DNA from 4 places in the Saccharococcus sp. Marseille-Q5394 genome. Region 2 is predicted to be linked to each of the others. Evidence: riboswitches for the same ligand, from Rfam matches in the RefSeq annotation. Region 2 holds a riboswitch; each other region holds the start of a gene.
What was found. Region 2 has a riboswitch for S-adenosylmethionine ahead of metK (methionine adenosyltransferase). Riboswitches for the same ligand answer to the same signal wherever they lie in the genome.
Positions count from the first base shown of each region.

Region 1: it holds a riboswitch for S-adenosylmethionine, as region 2 does, so the genes downstream of both, OC538_RS12255 (bifunctional homocysteine S-methyltransferase/methylenetetrahydrofolate reductase) here and metK (methionine adenosyltransferase) in region 2, are expected to answer to the same signal.
Region 3: it holds a riboswitch for S-adenosylmethionine, as region 2 does, so the genes downstream of both, OC538_RS09830 (O-acetylhomoserine aminocarboxypropyltransferase/cysteine synthase family protein) here and metK (methionine adenosyltransferase) in region 2, are expected to answer to the same signal.
Region 4: it holds a riboswitch for S-adenosylmethionine, as region 2 does, so the genes downstream of both, OC538_RS04635 (aliphatic sulfonate ABC transporter substrate-binding protein) here and metK (methionine adenosyltransferase) in region 2, are expected to answer to the same signal.

Region 1 is NZ_CAMPPQ010000002.1:366,848-371,028, forward strand. Features, by position in the region: gene metH (methionine synthase) at 1-388, opposite strand, end outside; gene OC538_RS12255 (bifunctional homocysteine S-methyltransferase/methylenetetrahydrofolate reductase) at 381-2,228, opposite strand; SAM riboswitch class I at 2,505-2,611, opposite strand; gene OC538_RS12260 (histidine kinase) at 2,726-2,911, shown strand; gene OC538_RS12265 (biotin transporter BioY) at 3,157-3,753, shown strand; gene OC538_RS12270 (hypothetical protein) at 3,897-4,181, shown strand, end outside.
Region 2 is NZ_CAMPPQ010000002.1:1,313,888-1,318,068, forward strand. Features, by position in the region: gene pckA (phosphoenolpyruvate carboxykinase (ATP)) at 1-1,263, opposite strand, end outside; SAM riboswitch class I at 1,436-1,555, shown strand; gene metK (methionine adenosyltransferase) at 1,742-2,944, shown strand; gene OC538_RS17295 (gamma carbonic anhydrase family protein) at 3,325-3,837, opposite strand; gene OC538_RS17300 (alpha/beta hydrolase) at 3,919-4,181, shown strand, end outside.
Region 3 is NZ_CAMPPQ010000001.1:2,044,475-2,048,655, forward strand. Features, by position in the region: gene OC538_RS09825 (homoserine dehydrogenase) at 1-414, opposite strand, end outside; gene OC538_RS09830 (O-acetylhomoserine aminocarboxypropyltransferase/cysteine synthase family protein) at 540-1,838, opposite strand; SAM riboswitch class I at 1,960-2,075, opposite strand; gene OC538_RS09835 (glycerol-3-phosphate acyltransferase) at 2,361-2,999, shown strand; gene OC538_RS09840 (sulfite exporter TauE/SafE family protein) at 3,036-3,809, opposite strand; gene OC538_RS09845 (sulfurtransferase TusA family protein) at 3,869-4,099, opposite strand; gene OC538_RS09850 (MBL fold metallo-hydrolase) at 4,125-4,181, opposite strand, start outside.
Region 4 is NZ_CAMPPQ010000001.1:920,501-924,681, reverse strand. Features, by position in the region: gene OC538_RS04645 (AAA family ATPase) at 1-6, shown strand, start outside; gene OC538_RS04640 (VWA domain-containing protein) at 22-1,464, shown strand; SAM riboswitch class I at 1,626-1,735, shown strand; gene OC538_RS04635 (aliphatic sulfonate ABC transporter substrate-binding protein) at 1,895-2,878, shown strand; gene OC538_RS04630 (ABC transporter permease) at 2,895-3,734, shown strand; gene OC538_RS04625 (ABC transporter ATP-binding protein) at 3,748-4,181, shown strand, end outside.

The DNA.
Region 1 (4,181 bases), 950 kb from region 2:
AAAGCGTCTTTGTTGTCGGACCGATTGCACCGGCGATGAAACGCGGCCACTCTGGTGTCGAGAAGTCGGCTGCACACTTTTTCGCGATTTCCACAGCCTTTTTATTAATTTCAGAAGCCTTATGGCCGAGGCTGAATTCGTCCAGTACGAGGGGGGTGCCCCCGAACGTGTTCGTGCAGATGATATCCGCTCCCGCCTCCAAGTAGGAACGGTGGATCCGGTCCAAAATATCCGGCCGTAAAATGTTCAGATATTCGTTGCACCCGTCATATTCCTCTCCGCCGAAATCGTCTTCTGAGAGGTCCTCCGCTTGCAGCATTGTGCCCATCGCTCCGTCTATGATGAGGATTCTGTTTTTCAGTTGTTGTTCGATTGGGTGTTTAGGCATGGACAAACTTCCTCTCCTTTTCCGCGTCTAACTCTTTAATATGGGTGATCAGTTCCAATGACATGTCATACCGCAGGAACGGTGTAATGATGTAGATGCCATTGAAAAGCTCCGCTGCCGTGTCGATCAGTTCCTTCGCGATTTCGATGCCTTCCGCGGTCGCTTTCTCGCGGTCTTCGCCGCAGGCAGCCATCCGTTCCAGCACCTCTTCGGATAGCTTGATGCCCGGCACTTCGTGATGTAGGAATTCAGCATTCCGTATACCCGTAAGCGGCATGATGCCGATGAAGATCGGCGTATCCAAATGCTTTGTAGCCTCATGTATATCAACGATCTTCTCTTTCGTATAAACCGGCTGTGTAATGAAATAATCCGCCCCGCATTCGATTTTCTTCTCGAGCCGCTTCACAGCACGGTCGAGGACGCGGACGTTTGGATTGAAAGCCGCTGCGACCGAGAACTTCGCTTTTTTACGTAGCGGCTTTCCTGTGAAGGAAATCCCTTCGTTCAGCTGTTTGATGAGCTGCAGCAATTCCATGCTGGAGACATCATAGACGCTAGTCGCTCCAGGGAAATCGCCAACCTTTGTCGGGTCGCCTGTGACGGCAAGGATATCATGGATTCCTAGGGCGTCGAGCCCCATCAAATGGGATTGCAGACCGATCAAGTTATGGTCGCGGCACGTCAAGTGGACGAGCGGCCGAACGTGATGCTCATGTTTCAACATCGATCCCATCGCCATATTGCTGATGCGAGGGGAGGCGAGGGAATTGTCCGCCAATGTGACGGCATCCACGCCGGCTGCATACAATTCGTTCGCGCCTATGAAATATTGTTCTGTCTCCAAATGGCGGGGTGTATCAAGTTCCACAATGACAGTCCGTTCCGTTTTCGCTTTGATGTGAAGCGGCACGTGTTCTGCGGGCTCAGCTTCACGGATAATGATCGGCTTCTGCGGAGTGACGGTCTTTTCCGTCACGGGCTGCAGTCCTGCCAAGTGCTTTTTTGCAGCGGCGATATGCTTCGGTGTCGTTCCGCAGCACCCGCCAATCAGACGGACGCCTTCATTCCGAAGGAGCGCGGCTGCGCGGCCGAAATAATCAGCCTCGGACGCGTAAACGATTCGACCATCCTCAACATCTAGCAAACTTGCATTTGGTGCGGCGGACAAAAATGCTCGATCCGGTATCGTCACTTTTTCAAATGCCTGGATTGTATGGAAAGGACCTAGTCGGCAATTGACACCGACGATATCCGCTCCCAGCGTTTCCAGCTGATGAAGCGCGTCATTCAGATGCATCCCGTTTTGCAATACGCCCGGCTCATCCATTGCGACTTGCGCAATAAGTGGTAGATCCGTCAGTTTCCGCAGCTCGGTGACGACTGTCGATAACTCTTCAAAGTCATAATATGTTTCCAGCAATAGTCCGTCGGGATCGCCTGAAAGCAAGGCGTCTGCCTGCTCACGGACCATCGTCAGTACTTCGGCAAGCGATGCATCGCTTTTCCGTATGCCGCGAAGTCCTCCGATCGTCCCAAGCACATATTGATTGCCGGGTTCCGCAGCGCGCTTCGCAATTCGAATCGCCGCCTCGTTGAGTTCCTTCACCCGGTTCTCCATTCCATAACGGGCAAGCTTCAAGGAATTGGCGCCATATGTATTTGTCTGGATGATATCCGCTCCTGCGTCGATATATTCGCGATGGATTTTCTCAATGATTTCAGGCTTCTCGACGTTCAATTCCTCATAACTGAAGTCGATGCCGTATGAATAGAGCAACGTCCCCATCGCACCGTCCGCCACCAGTACGTTATCTTTCAACCGATCAAGCAATCTCATAAGAAATCATCCTTTCTTCATTCGAAGTCCCGAACCTGCGTCATCAAGCCTGTAAAAACGCATAAATCGCAAAACGGACGCATAAATCCACACAGACACGCATAAACGCGAGCAGACGCGCATAAATCCAAAAATCTACGCATAAACGTCTTCAAAAACGCATAAATCCAGAAACTCACGCATAACCTCATCTTACCAAGACGAAAAATTTAGACTGCAATGAAAAATAAAAAAGCCTTCGTTAAAAAAGAAGGCTTTCAAGCGAATGCTCGCTCCTTCTCATCTGCCAAGCCGAAACAGGCCTGCTGGAATTAGCACCTGACCGTAACCGGCTGGTTGCTGAAGCTTCGACGGGCCAGTCCCTCAGCTTCTCTTGATAAGAATTAAATATGCAGTTGTTTGAATAATTTAAAACATCATATCGTTAAATGTTTGATACATCAATAGTCAAATTATGATAGAATCGGCATATGAACTTAAAATAGAAGGTGAATACGTTGAGGATTTTCAAATTTTCCATTCCGATCGCACTTCTTGTTGCCGGGATTTCCTGGTGGATGCTCCATAAAAACTTTCAGGAAGTTCCAGGGACTTCCAGAGTTTGGATAACAGTAGGCGCAGCTATATTAAGTGGAATCATTGCCCATTTTTTATTTCCGAAAAGTGAAGACGAAGAACGATAAGTCATTATGGACTGCCACCAAAAGTAGAAATCCTACTTTTAGTGGCAGTTTTTTTAATTAAGGAAACCCCGCGTCCAAAGCAAGCCGCTTTGCTTCCAAAGAAGCCACTCCTGCGTCCAAAGCGGACCACCTCGCGTCCAAAGCAAGCCGTCTAGTTTCGTTGGTTAACTCAAAATAAATATAGGTTGACACAAATTGAGTTAACTTTTATTCTATTTACGATAACTAAAATTATGAGGTGGATTATGACAACAGCTACAGTGAAAACAAAAAGCGGGATGAGTGCGCTCAGTCTCGTCTATTGCGGGATGTTTGCGGCATTGATGATGATCGGGGCGAATATTACATTTTTTGTGCCGTTCCTCGTTGTTGGTGGGGTTCCGATAACGCTGCAAACCTTCTTCGCCGTCTTGGCGGGTCTCCTTCTCGGAAGCCGGCTCGGTGCAATTTCCATGACGGTTTACATGGCGCTCGGCTTGGTAGGCGCGCCGGTTTTCGCAAAATTCCATGGGGGCTTCGGAGCAATTCTTCTTCCGACATTCGGCTTCATCGTCTCATTCATCCTTGTCGCGTACGTAGTAGGGAAAATTGTCGAAAAGAACGGTAGTTTGCGCAGTTATGTCATCGCGGCTCTTGTAGGACTCGTCGTAAATTATGTCATCGGCACGAACTGGATGTACTTTGCATACAAGCTATGGGCCGCTGCGCCGGACGCATTTACGTATAAGGTGGCATGGCTTTGGATGGTGCCTCCACTGCCGAAAGACATTCTGCTCTCGGTTCTCGCGGGGATTTTCGGTCACCGGATGTATAAGGTTCTAAGAATCAGGCGTGCACTTTAATATGTACAAAACTGGCTATCTGCAATGTGGAGCTTCCACAGATGCAGATAGTTTTTTTATGGAATCCACCAATAAAACGAATCGTATGCCATTCTCATCCGTATAGTAGAGGGGGATTAATTTCAAAAGAAGAGAGTGTTCATATGATAAATTTATTGCTGTTTTCATTGGTCGTTGGCATCGTTGCCGCAATGATCATCATGCCGTTGACATCCACTACTACAGAAGGGCAACCCGCCTTTAATCGGATCGGAGCGCTTTCTGCAACAGTCGCAGCCGTGGCGGTGCTCACGTTCGGCCTTTATTACGTCACGAATCTCGACCGGAACTGGACGTCGGTGTGGGCGCTGGCTCTCATCGCTACTCTAGCGGGCGCCGTGCTTTCAACCGGGAGGGAAAGAAGTGCCAAGGTAATCCTGTTTTTAGCG
Region 2 (4,181 bases):
TACTTGTGCATCATGTTCGTCGATTTTCTTCCCTAGCATTTCTGCGTAAACCGTTGCAGGCAATGGAAGGAAAGGAGCACCAAAGCATGTAGAGAACGTTGCTTCCGGTGAAGTGACGCCGCGTTCAGTTCCTGCAAGCTTCGAAGTGAAGCCGCTAAGGAAGTGATACATCGCTTGTTCCTTCGTCAATTTAGAGATTGGAGGCAATACCCCGAATGCATCCGCAGTCAAGAAGATGATTGTTTTTGGATGTCCCGCCGCCGAAGGCACTGCGATGTTGTCGATATAATGAATTGGATATGCTGCACGCGTGTTTTCAGTCAATGAATTATTATCATAATCTGGCTTGCGCGTCTTTTCATCCAAAACGACGTTTTCCAAGACCGAACCGAAACGGATCGCTCCGTAAATTTCAGGTTCTTTCTCTTGTGAAAGATTGATCGTTTTTGCATAGCAGCCGCCTTCGATATTGAATACACCGTTTTCGGACCAGCCGTGCTCGTCATCACCGATCAGCTTGCGGTCAGCATCTGCGGAAAGCGTCGTTTTTCCTGTGCCGGAAAGGCCGAAGAACAAAGCGACATCCCCTTCTTCACCAACGTTAGCTGAGCAGTGCATTGGAAGAATTCCTCGCTCAGGAAGCAAGTAGTTCATGACGGAGAAAATGGATTTTTTCATTTCTCCTGCATATTCCGTACCGCCGATCAACACAATGCGCTTTTCAAGTGATACAATGATGAAGGTTTCGGATTTCGTTCCGTCCACTTTAGGATCAGCCTTGAACGTCGGAGCAGCAATAACTGTGAATTGTGCTTCATGCGTTTTCAACTCTTCTGCAGTAGGGCGGATGAAGAGATTATGGACAAATAGGTTTTGCCATGCAAATTCGTTAATGACTTGGATGGATAGCTGAGAGTTTTTATCAGCTCCTGCAAAGCCTTTGAATACGAAGAGTTCTTCCTTCGCTTTTAAGTGGGTAAGAACTTTATTATATAATGAATCAAAGATCTCAGATGAAATCGGTCGGTTCACTTTGCCCCAGTCGATTTTGTCTTTTGAAGAGTCTTCTTCGACAATGTATTTGTCCTGAGGAGAACGACCAGTATACTTTCCTGTCTCGGCAGTAAGGGCGCCGTCTGCGGAAAGTTTCGCTTCTCCACGGGAAGTAGCTTTTTCAACCAGTTCCGCCACTGAAGGCTGTATGTTTACGTTGTTGCCTGAAAGTAACTCGTGTAATCCGTTTTCAATTTTAGCTGAAATCATTTTTTGGTACCGTCCTTTGCATGTAATCCCATTAGATGGGTATCATCACATTTCGTAAATAGTATAACACATTTAGAATAATAATCTATACTAATGAAAAACTCAAGTATATATGTGTAAAAATGTTTGACAAAGTGCATACTTTTTCGTAGGATTGTTTATTGAACGGATACTCTTATCCCGAGCTGGCGGAGGGACAGGCCCTATGAAGCCCGGCAACCTGCGTGGACCTTTAGTGGCCGCGAGAAGGTGCCAAACCTGGAGCAAGGTTGAATTCCTTGGACGATAAGAGTGAAAGGTGCTGCTATTGAAATTATGCCTTTCCTCATGTGTATTTACGTGAGAGAAGGGCTTTTTTATTGATTCTAACAGGCCCTTAATCCTTGTGTATGTTGACGTCGACTCTCTAGGCGCTGAACTTACTGGGACAATTAGAGTACCGTATCAATATTTGCAAGACGTTAAGGAGGAAACCACAATGACAAATCGCCGATTATTCACTTCTGAATCGGTAACAGAAGGACATCCGGACAAAATGTGCGATCAGATTTCCGACGCTATATTGGATGCCATTTTAGAGGAAGACCCGAATGCACGCGTAGCCTGTGAAACGACAATCACAACAGGACTCGTACTCGTCATCGGGGAAATCACGACAACAACGTATGTAGACATCCCGAAAGTCGTACGGGATACAGTGAAGGAAATCGGCTATACACGCGCGAAATTCGGCTTCGACTGGGAGACGTCATCCGTATTGACATCCATCGATGAACAGTCCCCAGATATCGCTGCGAGTGTCGACCAGGCACTGGAAGCACGCGAAGGGACAATGAGTGATGAAGAGCTTGAAGCAATCGGAGCGGGTGACCAAGGGCTTATGTTCGGTTACGCTTGCAATGAAACACCTGAGTTAATGCCGATGCCAATTAGCTTATCCCATAAGCTTTCACGCAGACTTGCTGAAGTAAGGAAAGACGACACACTTGACTATTTGCGTCCTGACGGAAAAACACAAGTTACGGTGGAATACGATGAGGATAATAAACCGGTACGGATTGACACCATTGTCATTTCCACTCAACACCATCCTGATATCACTTTGGAGCAAATTCAAAATGACATAAAGGAACATGTAATTTATCCGGTCGTTCCTTCCGAGCTATTGGATGAAGAGACAAAATACTTCATCAACCCATCTGGCCGTTTCGTTATCGGAGGTCCACAAGGGGATGCCGGCTTGACGGGTAGAAAGATTATCGTCGATACATACGGCGGCTATGCGCGTCATGGCGGCGGTGCGTTTTCCGGTAAAGATGCGACAAAAGTCGACCGGTCGGCATCATACGCTGCACGTTATGTAGCGAAGAACATCGTTGCTGCTGGTCTCGCAGATCGTTGTGAAGTCCAGCTTGCATATGCAATCGGTGTTGCAAAACCGGTATCGATTTCTATCGATACATTCGGAACAGGCAAAGTCGAGGAAAGCAAGCTTGTGGAAATTGTGCGCGAGCTGTTCGATCTACGCCCGGCAGGCATTATTAAGATGCTCGACCTGCGCCGTCCAATTTATAAGCAGACTGCGGCATACGGACATTTCGGACGTACCGACGTTGAACTCCCTTGGGAGCAGACGGACAAAGCAGCTGAATTGATTGAAAAAGCTGGAATGACTGTTTAATAATTGAAATATGGAAGCAAAGGAGAAATCCTTGCTTCCTTTTTTATTGTAGAATGAGAAGTTTTTGGGGAGAACGAGAACTATTTGCCGTGGAATGAGAAGTTATTGGCGGAAAACGAGAACTCTTTCGAGAAGAACGAGAAGTTAGCGGGGGAGAACGAGAACTCAGAGAATGGTGGATACAAAGGGAACCTAACTAGATTCATAGCGTTTATATTATAGCAAGAAAAGTGAGGCAGGCGATTCCAAAATGGCGTTCAGCTTATTATTAATTGTGGCTCTCATAGGTATAGTGGCTTTTGTTGCGTTGGTGAGTATTATCATCTTAGTCGTTTCTAAAAATAAATAAAGGTGCCGCTCGACATCGAGCAGCACCAATTTTATTTCTCCATTTCCTTATAAACCTGTCCTTTTTCAACATAGCTGTTCAAGATACGATCCATATCTGCACGGTCCTCGTCATTCAACTCGCGGACCACTTTTGCGGGTGAACCGAGAGCGAGGCAGCCAGGCGGAATTTTCTTACCGGGCGGGACAAGGCTGCCCGCGCCGATGAACGCTCCCTCACCGATTTCCGCACCATCCAAAATGATCGAGCCCATTCCGATGAGCGCACCTTTACGTACAACACAACTATGTAAGAGTGCCTTATGGCCAACTGTCACGTCGTCCTCAATTACTAACGTCTTTCCAGGGCTTTGATGCAAACAGCTTAAATCTTGGATGCTGACCCGTTCACCGATTATCGTCGGGGCGACATCTCCCCTAATGACGGTATTGAACCAGATGGAACTGTCTGCCCCGATTGTTACATCGCCCGTAATCGTCACATAATCCGCGACATAGACAGATGGATCGATTTGCGGCGTCTTTCCGTTGTATGAATAAATCATGAAACGTCTCCTCTTTTCTTAAAATCATGTATAATTTATCGTAACATAAAATTTTCATTTACATAAAGGGGAGGTGAGTCCATGTGGAAATGGGAAGCGGAAGGACAGCCGAAAGCAGTGATTGTGATTGTCCATAATGCTTACGAACATCATCGTAGGTATGCGTGGCTCATTCAAAAGCTGCGGAACGGCGGTTTCCATGTCGTAACAAGCGACTTGCCGGGGCATGGTTCTGAAAGCGGAAGAAGAACCCATGATGAACCGTTCGAGTCGTATGTGGACCATGTGAAGAAAATGATCGACATTGCGCTAGAGGATAACTTGCCGTTATTCGTGCTTGGCCA
Region 3 (4,181 bases), on a different contig from region 2:
GATGATTGGCACCCCGCCAGCAGTCGTCGCTTCGAACCCGACTTGCACGTTCCGAAATTCGGCATGTTTCCTTAACGCAGGTCCGTGTTTTGCAAACATTTTTTTGTTCGCAGTTATGATGTGGCACCCTTTCTCAATCGCATCCGACAAATACGTATAAGCAGGTTCTTCCCCGACAATCGCTTCAAGAACGATATCGATTTCAGGGTTCCCTAATATATCCTGAATATCATCTGTAAAATTTGCGCCTGTTATCGGCAGGCGTTCTTTCGCCTTGTCTTTTACAAGGATGGATACGACATCAACGGTGAAACCAGTGCTCTTTTTAATTTCTTCCCGCTTCTCTTGCAGGATTCTATAAACACCTTCACCGACCGTACCAAAACCGAGTATGGCCACTTTAATTGACGGCATGAAACCACCCTTTCTGATCTAAAGCGGAGGAGGGCGTTTAGCCCGTGCTCGTAACGCTTCGCTTTTACTCGCAAAAGCCGTTCTATGTGACGGCTTTCGCAGCTAGATGTTAATCATAGCAATAGTTAGCGAACTGCGACAGGCGCCGCTTTCTCAATCGCCTGCTTAAGGTCCGCAATAATATCATCAGTAGACTCCAGTCCGACAGACAGACGGATCAATTCCTCTGGCGTTCCTGTCTTTTTCAAGTCCTCCGCAGACAATTGCTGGTGCGTCGTTGATGCAGGATGGATGATAAGCGATTTTGCATCCCCTACGTTCGCAACATGCGACCATAGCGTAATATTGTCAATCACTCTGCGTCCTGCGTCACGGCCACCTTTAATTCCGAAGACGATGATAGAACCAAACCCGTTCTTCAAATATTTCTTTGCATTTTCATGTGTTGGATGATCTTCAAGACCCGTGTACGTCACCCATTCCACAGACGGATGAGCCTGTAGGAATTCAGCGACTTTCACGGCATTTTCGTTATGGCGTGTCACACGCAAATGGAGCGTCTCCAGCCCTTGAAGGAAGTTGAATGCACTGTCCGGATCCAAGCAAGGCCCGAAGTCGCGGAGCAATTGGACGCGGAGCTTCGTCGCGAATGCAGCTCCCGCCGTGTCAATGCCGTATCGCAAGCCGTTGTACGTTTCATCCGGCTCCGTGAAGCCAGGGAACTTCCCTCTCGTCCAGTCGAATTTCCCTGCGTCGACTACGACGCCGCCGATAGTCGTTCCATGGCCGCCAATCCACTTCGTTGCGGAATGAATGACAACGTCAGCACCAAACTCGATTGGGTTCGATCCGTATGGGGATGCGAATGTGTTATCGATGAGGAATGGGATTTCATTTTCATGCGCAATGTTTGCGACCGCTTCGATATCGAGCACTTGAAGGCTAGGATTTCCGATCGTTTCAGCGAAAATCGCTTTCGTTTTATCTGTAATCGCAGCACGGAAGTTTTCAGGTTCGTCCGCGTCCACGAATTTCACATTGATACCGTAGCGTGGAAGCGTAACGGCGAATAGATTATACGTACCGCCGTAAAGATTGCCGGCAGCGACAATCTCGTCACCCGCACCCGCAATATTGAGAATGGAGAATGCGATTGCTGCCATTCCCGAAGACAGAGCAACTGCAGCAGTTCCACCTTCTAAGAGTGCTACCCTTTCTTCAAAGACAGCAACGGTAGGATTCGTAATTCTTGTATAAATATTGCCTGCTTCTTGCAAGCCGAATAAGTTTTGGGCATGTTCAGTATCACGGAATACGAATGCAGTAGTACGGTGGATTGGCACAGCACGGGAACCTGTAATTGGATCCGGTTTCTGCCCTCCGTGTAAGAGAAGAGTTTCTGGTTGAAGTGGTTTGTTTGTCATTGTCATTACCTCCAGTGGTTTTTTAAGATGAAAATGATGCAGTGCGGAGGCGTTGGGGGTTTTGGGAATAAAAAAATAACCCCTTTCGCTAAGAGAAGGGTTACGCTTTCGCTTATTCCTCCTCTTATCTTTCAGACCGTTTTCACGAATCTGTAGGAAGTAGCACCTTTGCAAGTTCATCACTTGCCGGTTGCCGGGCATCGCAGGGCCTAGTCCCTCCGCCGCTCTTGATAAGAGTTTGGTTATTCAGTTTTTCATCTTGTTGAACAGTATAGGAGACTATTTTTTAAAAGTCAAGGGGTGAATTTATTTTTTTCTGAAACTTGCGCTTTATCTTCGATGTTATAATAGTTGTAGAAGTCGGAATGACGGATTGATGAAGCGGGTGGATACTTTGAGCGCGGGAGTGGCTTCTTAGAGCGCGGATGCAGCCTTTTTGAACGCGCAGCCAGTTGCTTTGGACGCGATTCAGCCAAACTAGAACATCGGTGTATATGACTATATTATTTTTGGGGGATTCTTATGACGTTATGGATTATAGCTATCATAATTTGTGGATATTTGGTCGGCTGCCTTCATGGCTCGACAGTCGCTCGTTGGATTTCGGGGGTTAATTTGAAAGAAACCGGTGTTAAAAATGCCGGAGCGTCGAACGCGATGATCGTTCTTGGAAAACGGTATGGTGCGCTTGTTGCATTGATTGATATTGGCAAAGGCATCTTCGCGGTCATTGCTGTAAGGCTGCTAGCTGGACATTTCGGACTGCCTACGGAATACATCACTTTGTTATTATTCGCTGTCGGAGCTGCTGTTATATTCGGCCATAACTATCCGTTCCATATGAAGTTCAACGGGGGGAAAGGGACAGCAACAGTAATCGGTGTATTATTTGCGATTGACTGGCGGTTCGGACTTGCCGGGTTCATTCTATTCATTCTAGTGGCCATCATATCTGACATTCTTGTCTTTGGCGTTATCATGTTATACATCACTTTATTGGCCATGGCCGTTTGGTTAGATGGATATTGGCCAATAGTAATTGCAACCTTACTTTTCTTGATGGCAATCTGGAAGCATATCGAAAACTTGAAGCGGATTCGCAAAGGGACGGAGCCACGCATTCGCACATCATTCAAGAAAAAACAGAAGCACTCGGAATGAGGCTTCTGTTTTTTCGATGAGATTGCCTTTTATCAATCAAAAATCCAACCAGATCTTCACAGCGGTCCCTAAAATCAAAACTGCCAATATCCCCTGCAATACTTCCGTATTCATCTTCTGTCCTGCTTTTGCCCCGAGTGGCGCGGCGAGGATGCTCGCTACAATCATGACAGCTGCCGGACCGTAAAGCACCTGGTCTGTCACGATCTTCCCTACCGTCGAACCGATCGATGAAATGAATGTAATGGCGAGGGAAGTAGCAATCGTCATGCGTGTCGGGATTTTCAAAACGACAAGCATGATTGGAACTAAAATGAACGCGCCGGCAGCTCCAACAATTCCAGCTGCAATCCCTACGATGAAAGCGAGCACGGCTGCAAGCCATTTATTGAAAACAACCTGATCCGCCGGAATATCATCCAATCCTTTTTTCGGGATGAACATCATGATGGCCGCAATCGTTGCAAGAATTCCGTACACGAGGTTGATGCTTCCTTCAGAAATCAAATTGGAGCCGTAACCCCCGATAAAACTTCCGACCAAAATCGCGCTCCCCATGTATATGATCAGCGTTTTATTGAGATATCCGCCTTTCCGATATACCCATACTCCGGATATAGTCGCGAAGAACACTTGAATTGCACTGATTCCTGAAACTTCGTGCGCAGAGAATGCGGCAATTCCAAGTAATGGCGGAATGTATAATAGCATCGGGTATTTGATGATTGATCCGCCGATTCCGACCATTCCGGAAACGAAGGATCCTACAAATCCGATGAGGAAAATCGTTATTAGAAATGTCATATCCATCGGTATTTACCTCCTAAATCAGGAAAGGGGTATCTGCTCAGATACCCCCTACCCTACAATCAGCCTTTCTTAATCCAGAATGTGAAGACGCCTGTATCTTCTTCTTTTTGATCAACCATTTCATGGCCGCTGGATTTCGCCCATGCTGTCAAATCAGCGACTGAGCCTTTATCAGTTGTGAAGATTTCCAGGATTTCACCCGTCTCCATTTCCTTCATCGTCTTTCTTGCACGTACAACCGGCATTGGGCATGCCAACCCTTTTGCATCTAATACTTTTGTTACGTTCATTTTCATCTTCTCCTTTTTGATTAAATTACCTTACTGCACAACGATTCGGTCCGATTTCCATTTCACGCTGCGTTTCTTCGTT
Region 4 (4,181 bases), on a different contig from region 2:
ATGTGAAAGGGGATAATCTTTGTGAAGAGTCATAAAAATTACAATGGCAATCAATCGGTTTTGAATACGGACGCGTTCGATAAAAGACGTTTCAGAGAGATTTTCGATATGTCATCGGGACTTCAACAGGTAAGAGCTGAAGGTATACTACCGATGTTCGATTCATTACTAGCAGATATTTGGGCTTCCTTATACAAAATGAAACCTGACATTATTGAAGGTGACATTAACGGTGTCCTAAAGATTAATAAATCACTCATGGAAAGAATCATGGAGGATGAAAACTTTGCTACCTATCGAGGCATCACCCGTTTGGATGATTTGTCGTCAGCTATCGGCACGATCAAAATCGGGAGGATGGTGAACCAATGGCTCATTGACCAAAAAAAGGAAGATGAAGATTTTGATGAGCAGATGCAGGAAATTCTCGCAATGCAAAGGCTACTCCAAAGACAGGAGTGGCAAGAAGAGGCGGAAAATGGAAGTCGTGCAATAGAAGAGAAAATTACAAGGTCCATGGATAGATTCGATGAGAAATTGCAACAGATGCTCCAAGGCAACTGTGATAGCTTTTCACAAGCATTGGTTCGAGCTATGCAAGAAACAGTGCAGGTGAAGGAGGCTCTTAACTCTTTACTTGGGGGCACCCGAGCTGGCAGTGGGGATGCAGAACTGAAAAAAGTTCCTCTACGAGACCAACTATTGCTAGCAGAGAAGATAGCTTCCGATAAAAAAATGAAAGAAATTGCAGACTGGGCTGGTCGATTCAAACAGGCAGCCCGAAAAAAACAAAAGGTCAAATATAGCGAGGCAATGGGGAGAAGCGGAGTAACAATAGGCTCCAATATTGAACGATTGTTGCCGATGGAGCTGGGATTGTACATGCATCCAATAACGAGGAACGACTTTCTTCGTCGGTTTGTAGAAGGTCAGACGATGATATATGAACAGGAAGGAAAAGAGGTACTTGGGAAAGGTCCAATCATACTTTGCTTGGATCAGTCAGGTAGTATGCAACACCTTGATACTCAATCCAAAGGGTTCACGTTAGCCCTCATGTCGATTGCCAGAAAGCAGAGAAGGGATTTTTGTTTGATTTTATTTTCCACGCGCTTACAAGTGTTTACATATGAAAAGGGAAAAATAAAGATTTCAGATATGGTGAAGCTGGCACAAACCTTCTTGAGCGGTGGGACGGATTTTTCCTTACCCCTTTGTAAATCGCTAAATGTTATTAGTGAAAGCCGTTTTAAAAAAGCTGATGTAGTGTTTGTTACGGACGGTGAAGACAGCATAAAAGATTCATTCCTTGAAGAGTTCAGTAAGAAGAAAAAAGAGAAAGTCTTTAATGTCCTATCCTTTATTATAGGTAACAGCACAAACACTGCGGAACAGTTTTCCGATAAAGTTGTCATGGTGAAAGACTTTGAAGACGAGGGAAGTCATGCTGCATTTGAAATTTAAAGGAGGCACTTTAAAGGGGCGGGGAGTAACAATTCGATACGGAATATCAATTTGAATTATTAATATAATATGAATTATAAGGTTGACAATTTATTTATATATGTTTATACTAATTTTCAATCAGTTGAAGCAATAAAAATGATTTTAACAACTACATACAACTCTTATTACGAGTGGCGGAGGGAATAGGCCCGAAGAAGCCCGGCAACCAACAGATGTATTTCTGTAAAGGTGCTACATCCTACAGGTGTTTGAGCCTGGAAGATAAGAGGAGGAATTCTGCAGCCCTCTTCTTATGAAGAGGGTTTTTCATATGGATAAATAAAAATCTAGTTATTCATAAGCTCAAATCCGACTATACCAATCGGTGCAATTACAAATTGGATTGAATTGAATTTCAATATAAAAATGAATTTAGGAGGAAATGAACATGAGAAGATTGATTGTCTTACTGCTAATGGTGATGGGTGCAACGGTCCTAATGACAGCTTGCTCATCTGGTGAAGGGATAGAAAAAAAGAAATTAAATAAAGTTGTATTGGATTATGCCTATTACTCACCAACTAGCCTAGCGTTAAAAGAATTTGGTTGGGCAGAAGAGGCGTTTGAAGAACAAGGGATTAAGGTGGAATGGGTACTCAGCCACGGAAGTAATAAAGCACTTGAATTCCTAAATTCAAAAAGTGTCGACTTCGGTTCGACAGCTGGAGCTGCTGCGTTAATTGCCAAGTCAAACGGTTCTCCGATTGAATCAGTCTATATCTATTCAAAGCCTGAATGGACTGCACTTGTGGCAACAGGGGATTCAGACATCACGTCAATTGAACAATTGAAGGGAAAGAAAGTAGCTGCGACGCTAGGAACGGATCCATATATTTTCCTTCTCCGTTCGTTACAGGAAGTTGGCTTGTCATCAAAGGACTTGGAAATTGTGAATTTGCAGCACTCTGATGGAGCTAACGCCCTTCTAACGGGTCAAGTAGAAGCATGGGCAGGGCTCGATCCACATATGGCAAAAGTTGAAGTCGATTCTGGTGCCAAATTATTTTTACGAGACCATGAAAAAAATACGTACGGAACACTGAATGTCCGATCAGACTTTGCTGAACAACATCCTGAAGTCGTAGAAACAGTGATTGAGGTGTACGAAAAAGCGCGGAAGTGGGTTATGAAAAATCCGGAAGAGGCAGCCGATATACTTGCACAAGAAGCAGAGATGCCATTAGAAGTGGCCCAAAAGAGTTTAGAACGTAACGACTTTTCGGATTCAATCCCTGGCTCAAAGCAAATCGAAGCGTTAACTGCAGCGGGTGAAGTGTTGCAATCAGAGAACGTAATTAAAGGCAATGTGGATGTCACAAAGATTGTCGAAGAATTGATTAATGATCAGTTTGCAAAAAAAGTAATCGAATGAATTAGGGGGAATAGACATGACGGTCAATATTGACGAAAAAGAATTGTTTAAAGTGAAAGGAAAAAAGTTGGTCAAAGTAAACTTTGAAAATAAGGTGAGGGGTTTAGCGCTTGGCTTGATCATTCCGTTCATTCTTTTAGTCGTTTGGGAAGCGGCTGTCCGTTTCAATTGGCTCGATGCCTATGTCTTTCCCGCTCCGACAACCATTTTGCAAAAAAATATCGAATTAGCCCAAGAAGGCACACTCTGGGGACATGTAGGAATTACGTTCTTTCGTGTCCTGATCGGGTTTCTGGCAGGAACAATTGCCGCGGTTGTACTTGGATCCATCGTTGGTTATTTTAAATGGTTTGAACAGTTGATGGATCCATTAATTCAAGCCTTTCGCTCGATTCCCTCACTAGCGTGGGTTCCGTTGTTCATCCTGTGGATGGGTATTGGAGAGTCATCCAAAGTGATGTTAATCGCTGTCGGTGTGTTCTTTCCGATCTATTTGAATATCGTCTCGGGTATTCAAGGGGTCGATCGGAAGTTGATTGAAGTCGGTAAGATCTATCATTTCACACCGTTGCAAATTATTCGTCGTATCATCCTGCCCGCTTCACTTCCATCATTTCTTGTAGGATTACGCAGCGGTGTCGGATTGGGCTGGATGTTCGTCGTTGCTGCCGAGCTGATGGGTGCCAGTCAAGGCCTTGGCTATTTACTTGTCGTTGGTCAGAACACGTACTCACCGGAGCTCATTATTGCCAGTATTATTTTGTTTGCATTGTTAGGGAAAGCGACTGATTCCCTGTTGAAAGCATTGGAATCACGTGCATTGAAGTGGCAAGACAATCTACAAAACCAACTATGACGGAGGGGTTTCAATGTTGAAAGTGAAAGAGGCAACGAGGACATTCAATAACGGGCTTGCAGGATTCAACAACATCTCATTTTCAATAAAGGAAGGGGAAACTGTTGGAATTCTGGGAACGAGTGGTTGTGGGAAAAGTACATTGCTGCGCGTTTTATCGGGACTTGATCAGAATTATGAAGGGGCAATTGAAATTGGGGGTGTAGGGGATCAGCCAATCGGGATGATCTTTCAAGAGCCAAGATTGATGCCTTGGCTTACAGTAAAAGAGAATATTTTATTCGGGGCGAAAGATGAGAAGGAGAAACAAGAAACCGTCCATGAGTATTTGAATCTTGTCGGTTTGTCTGACTTCGACGCTCATTATCCGAAAGACTTGTCCGGAGGTATGGCACAGCGAACCGCAATTGCCCGTGCACTTATTGGAGAGCCCGATGTCTTGCTTCT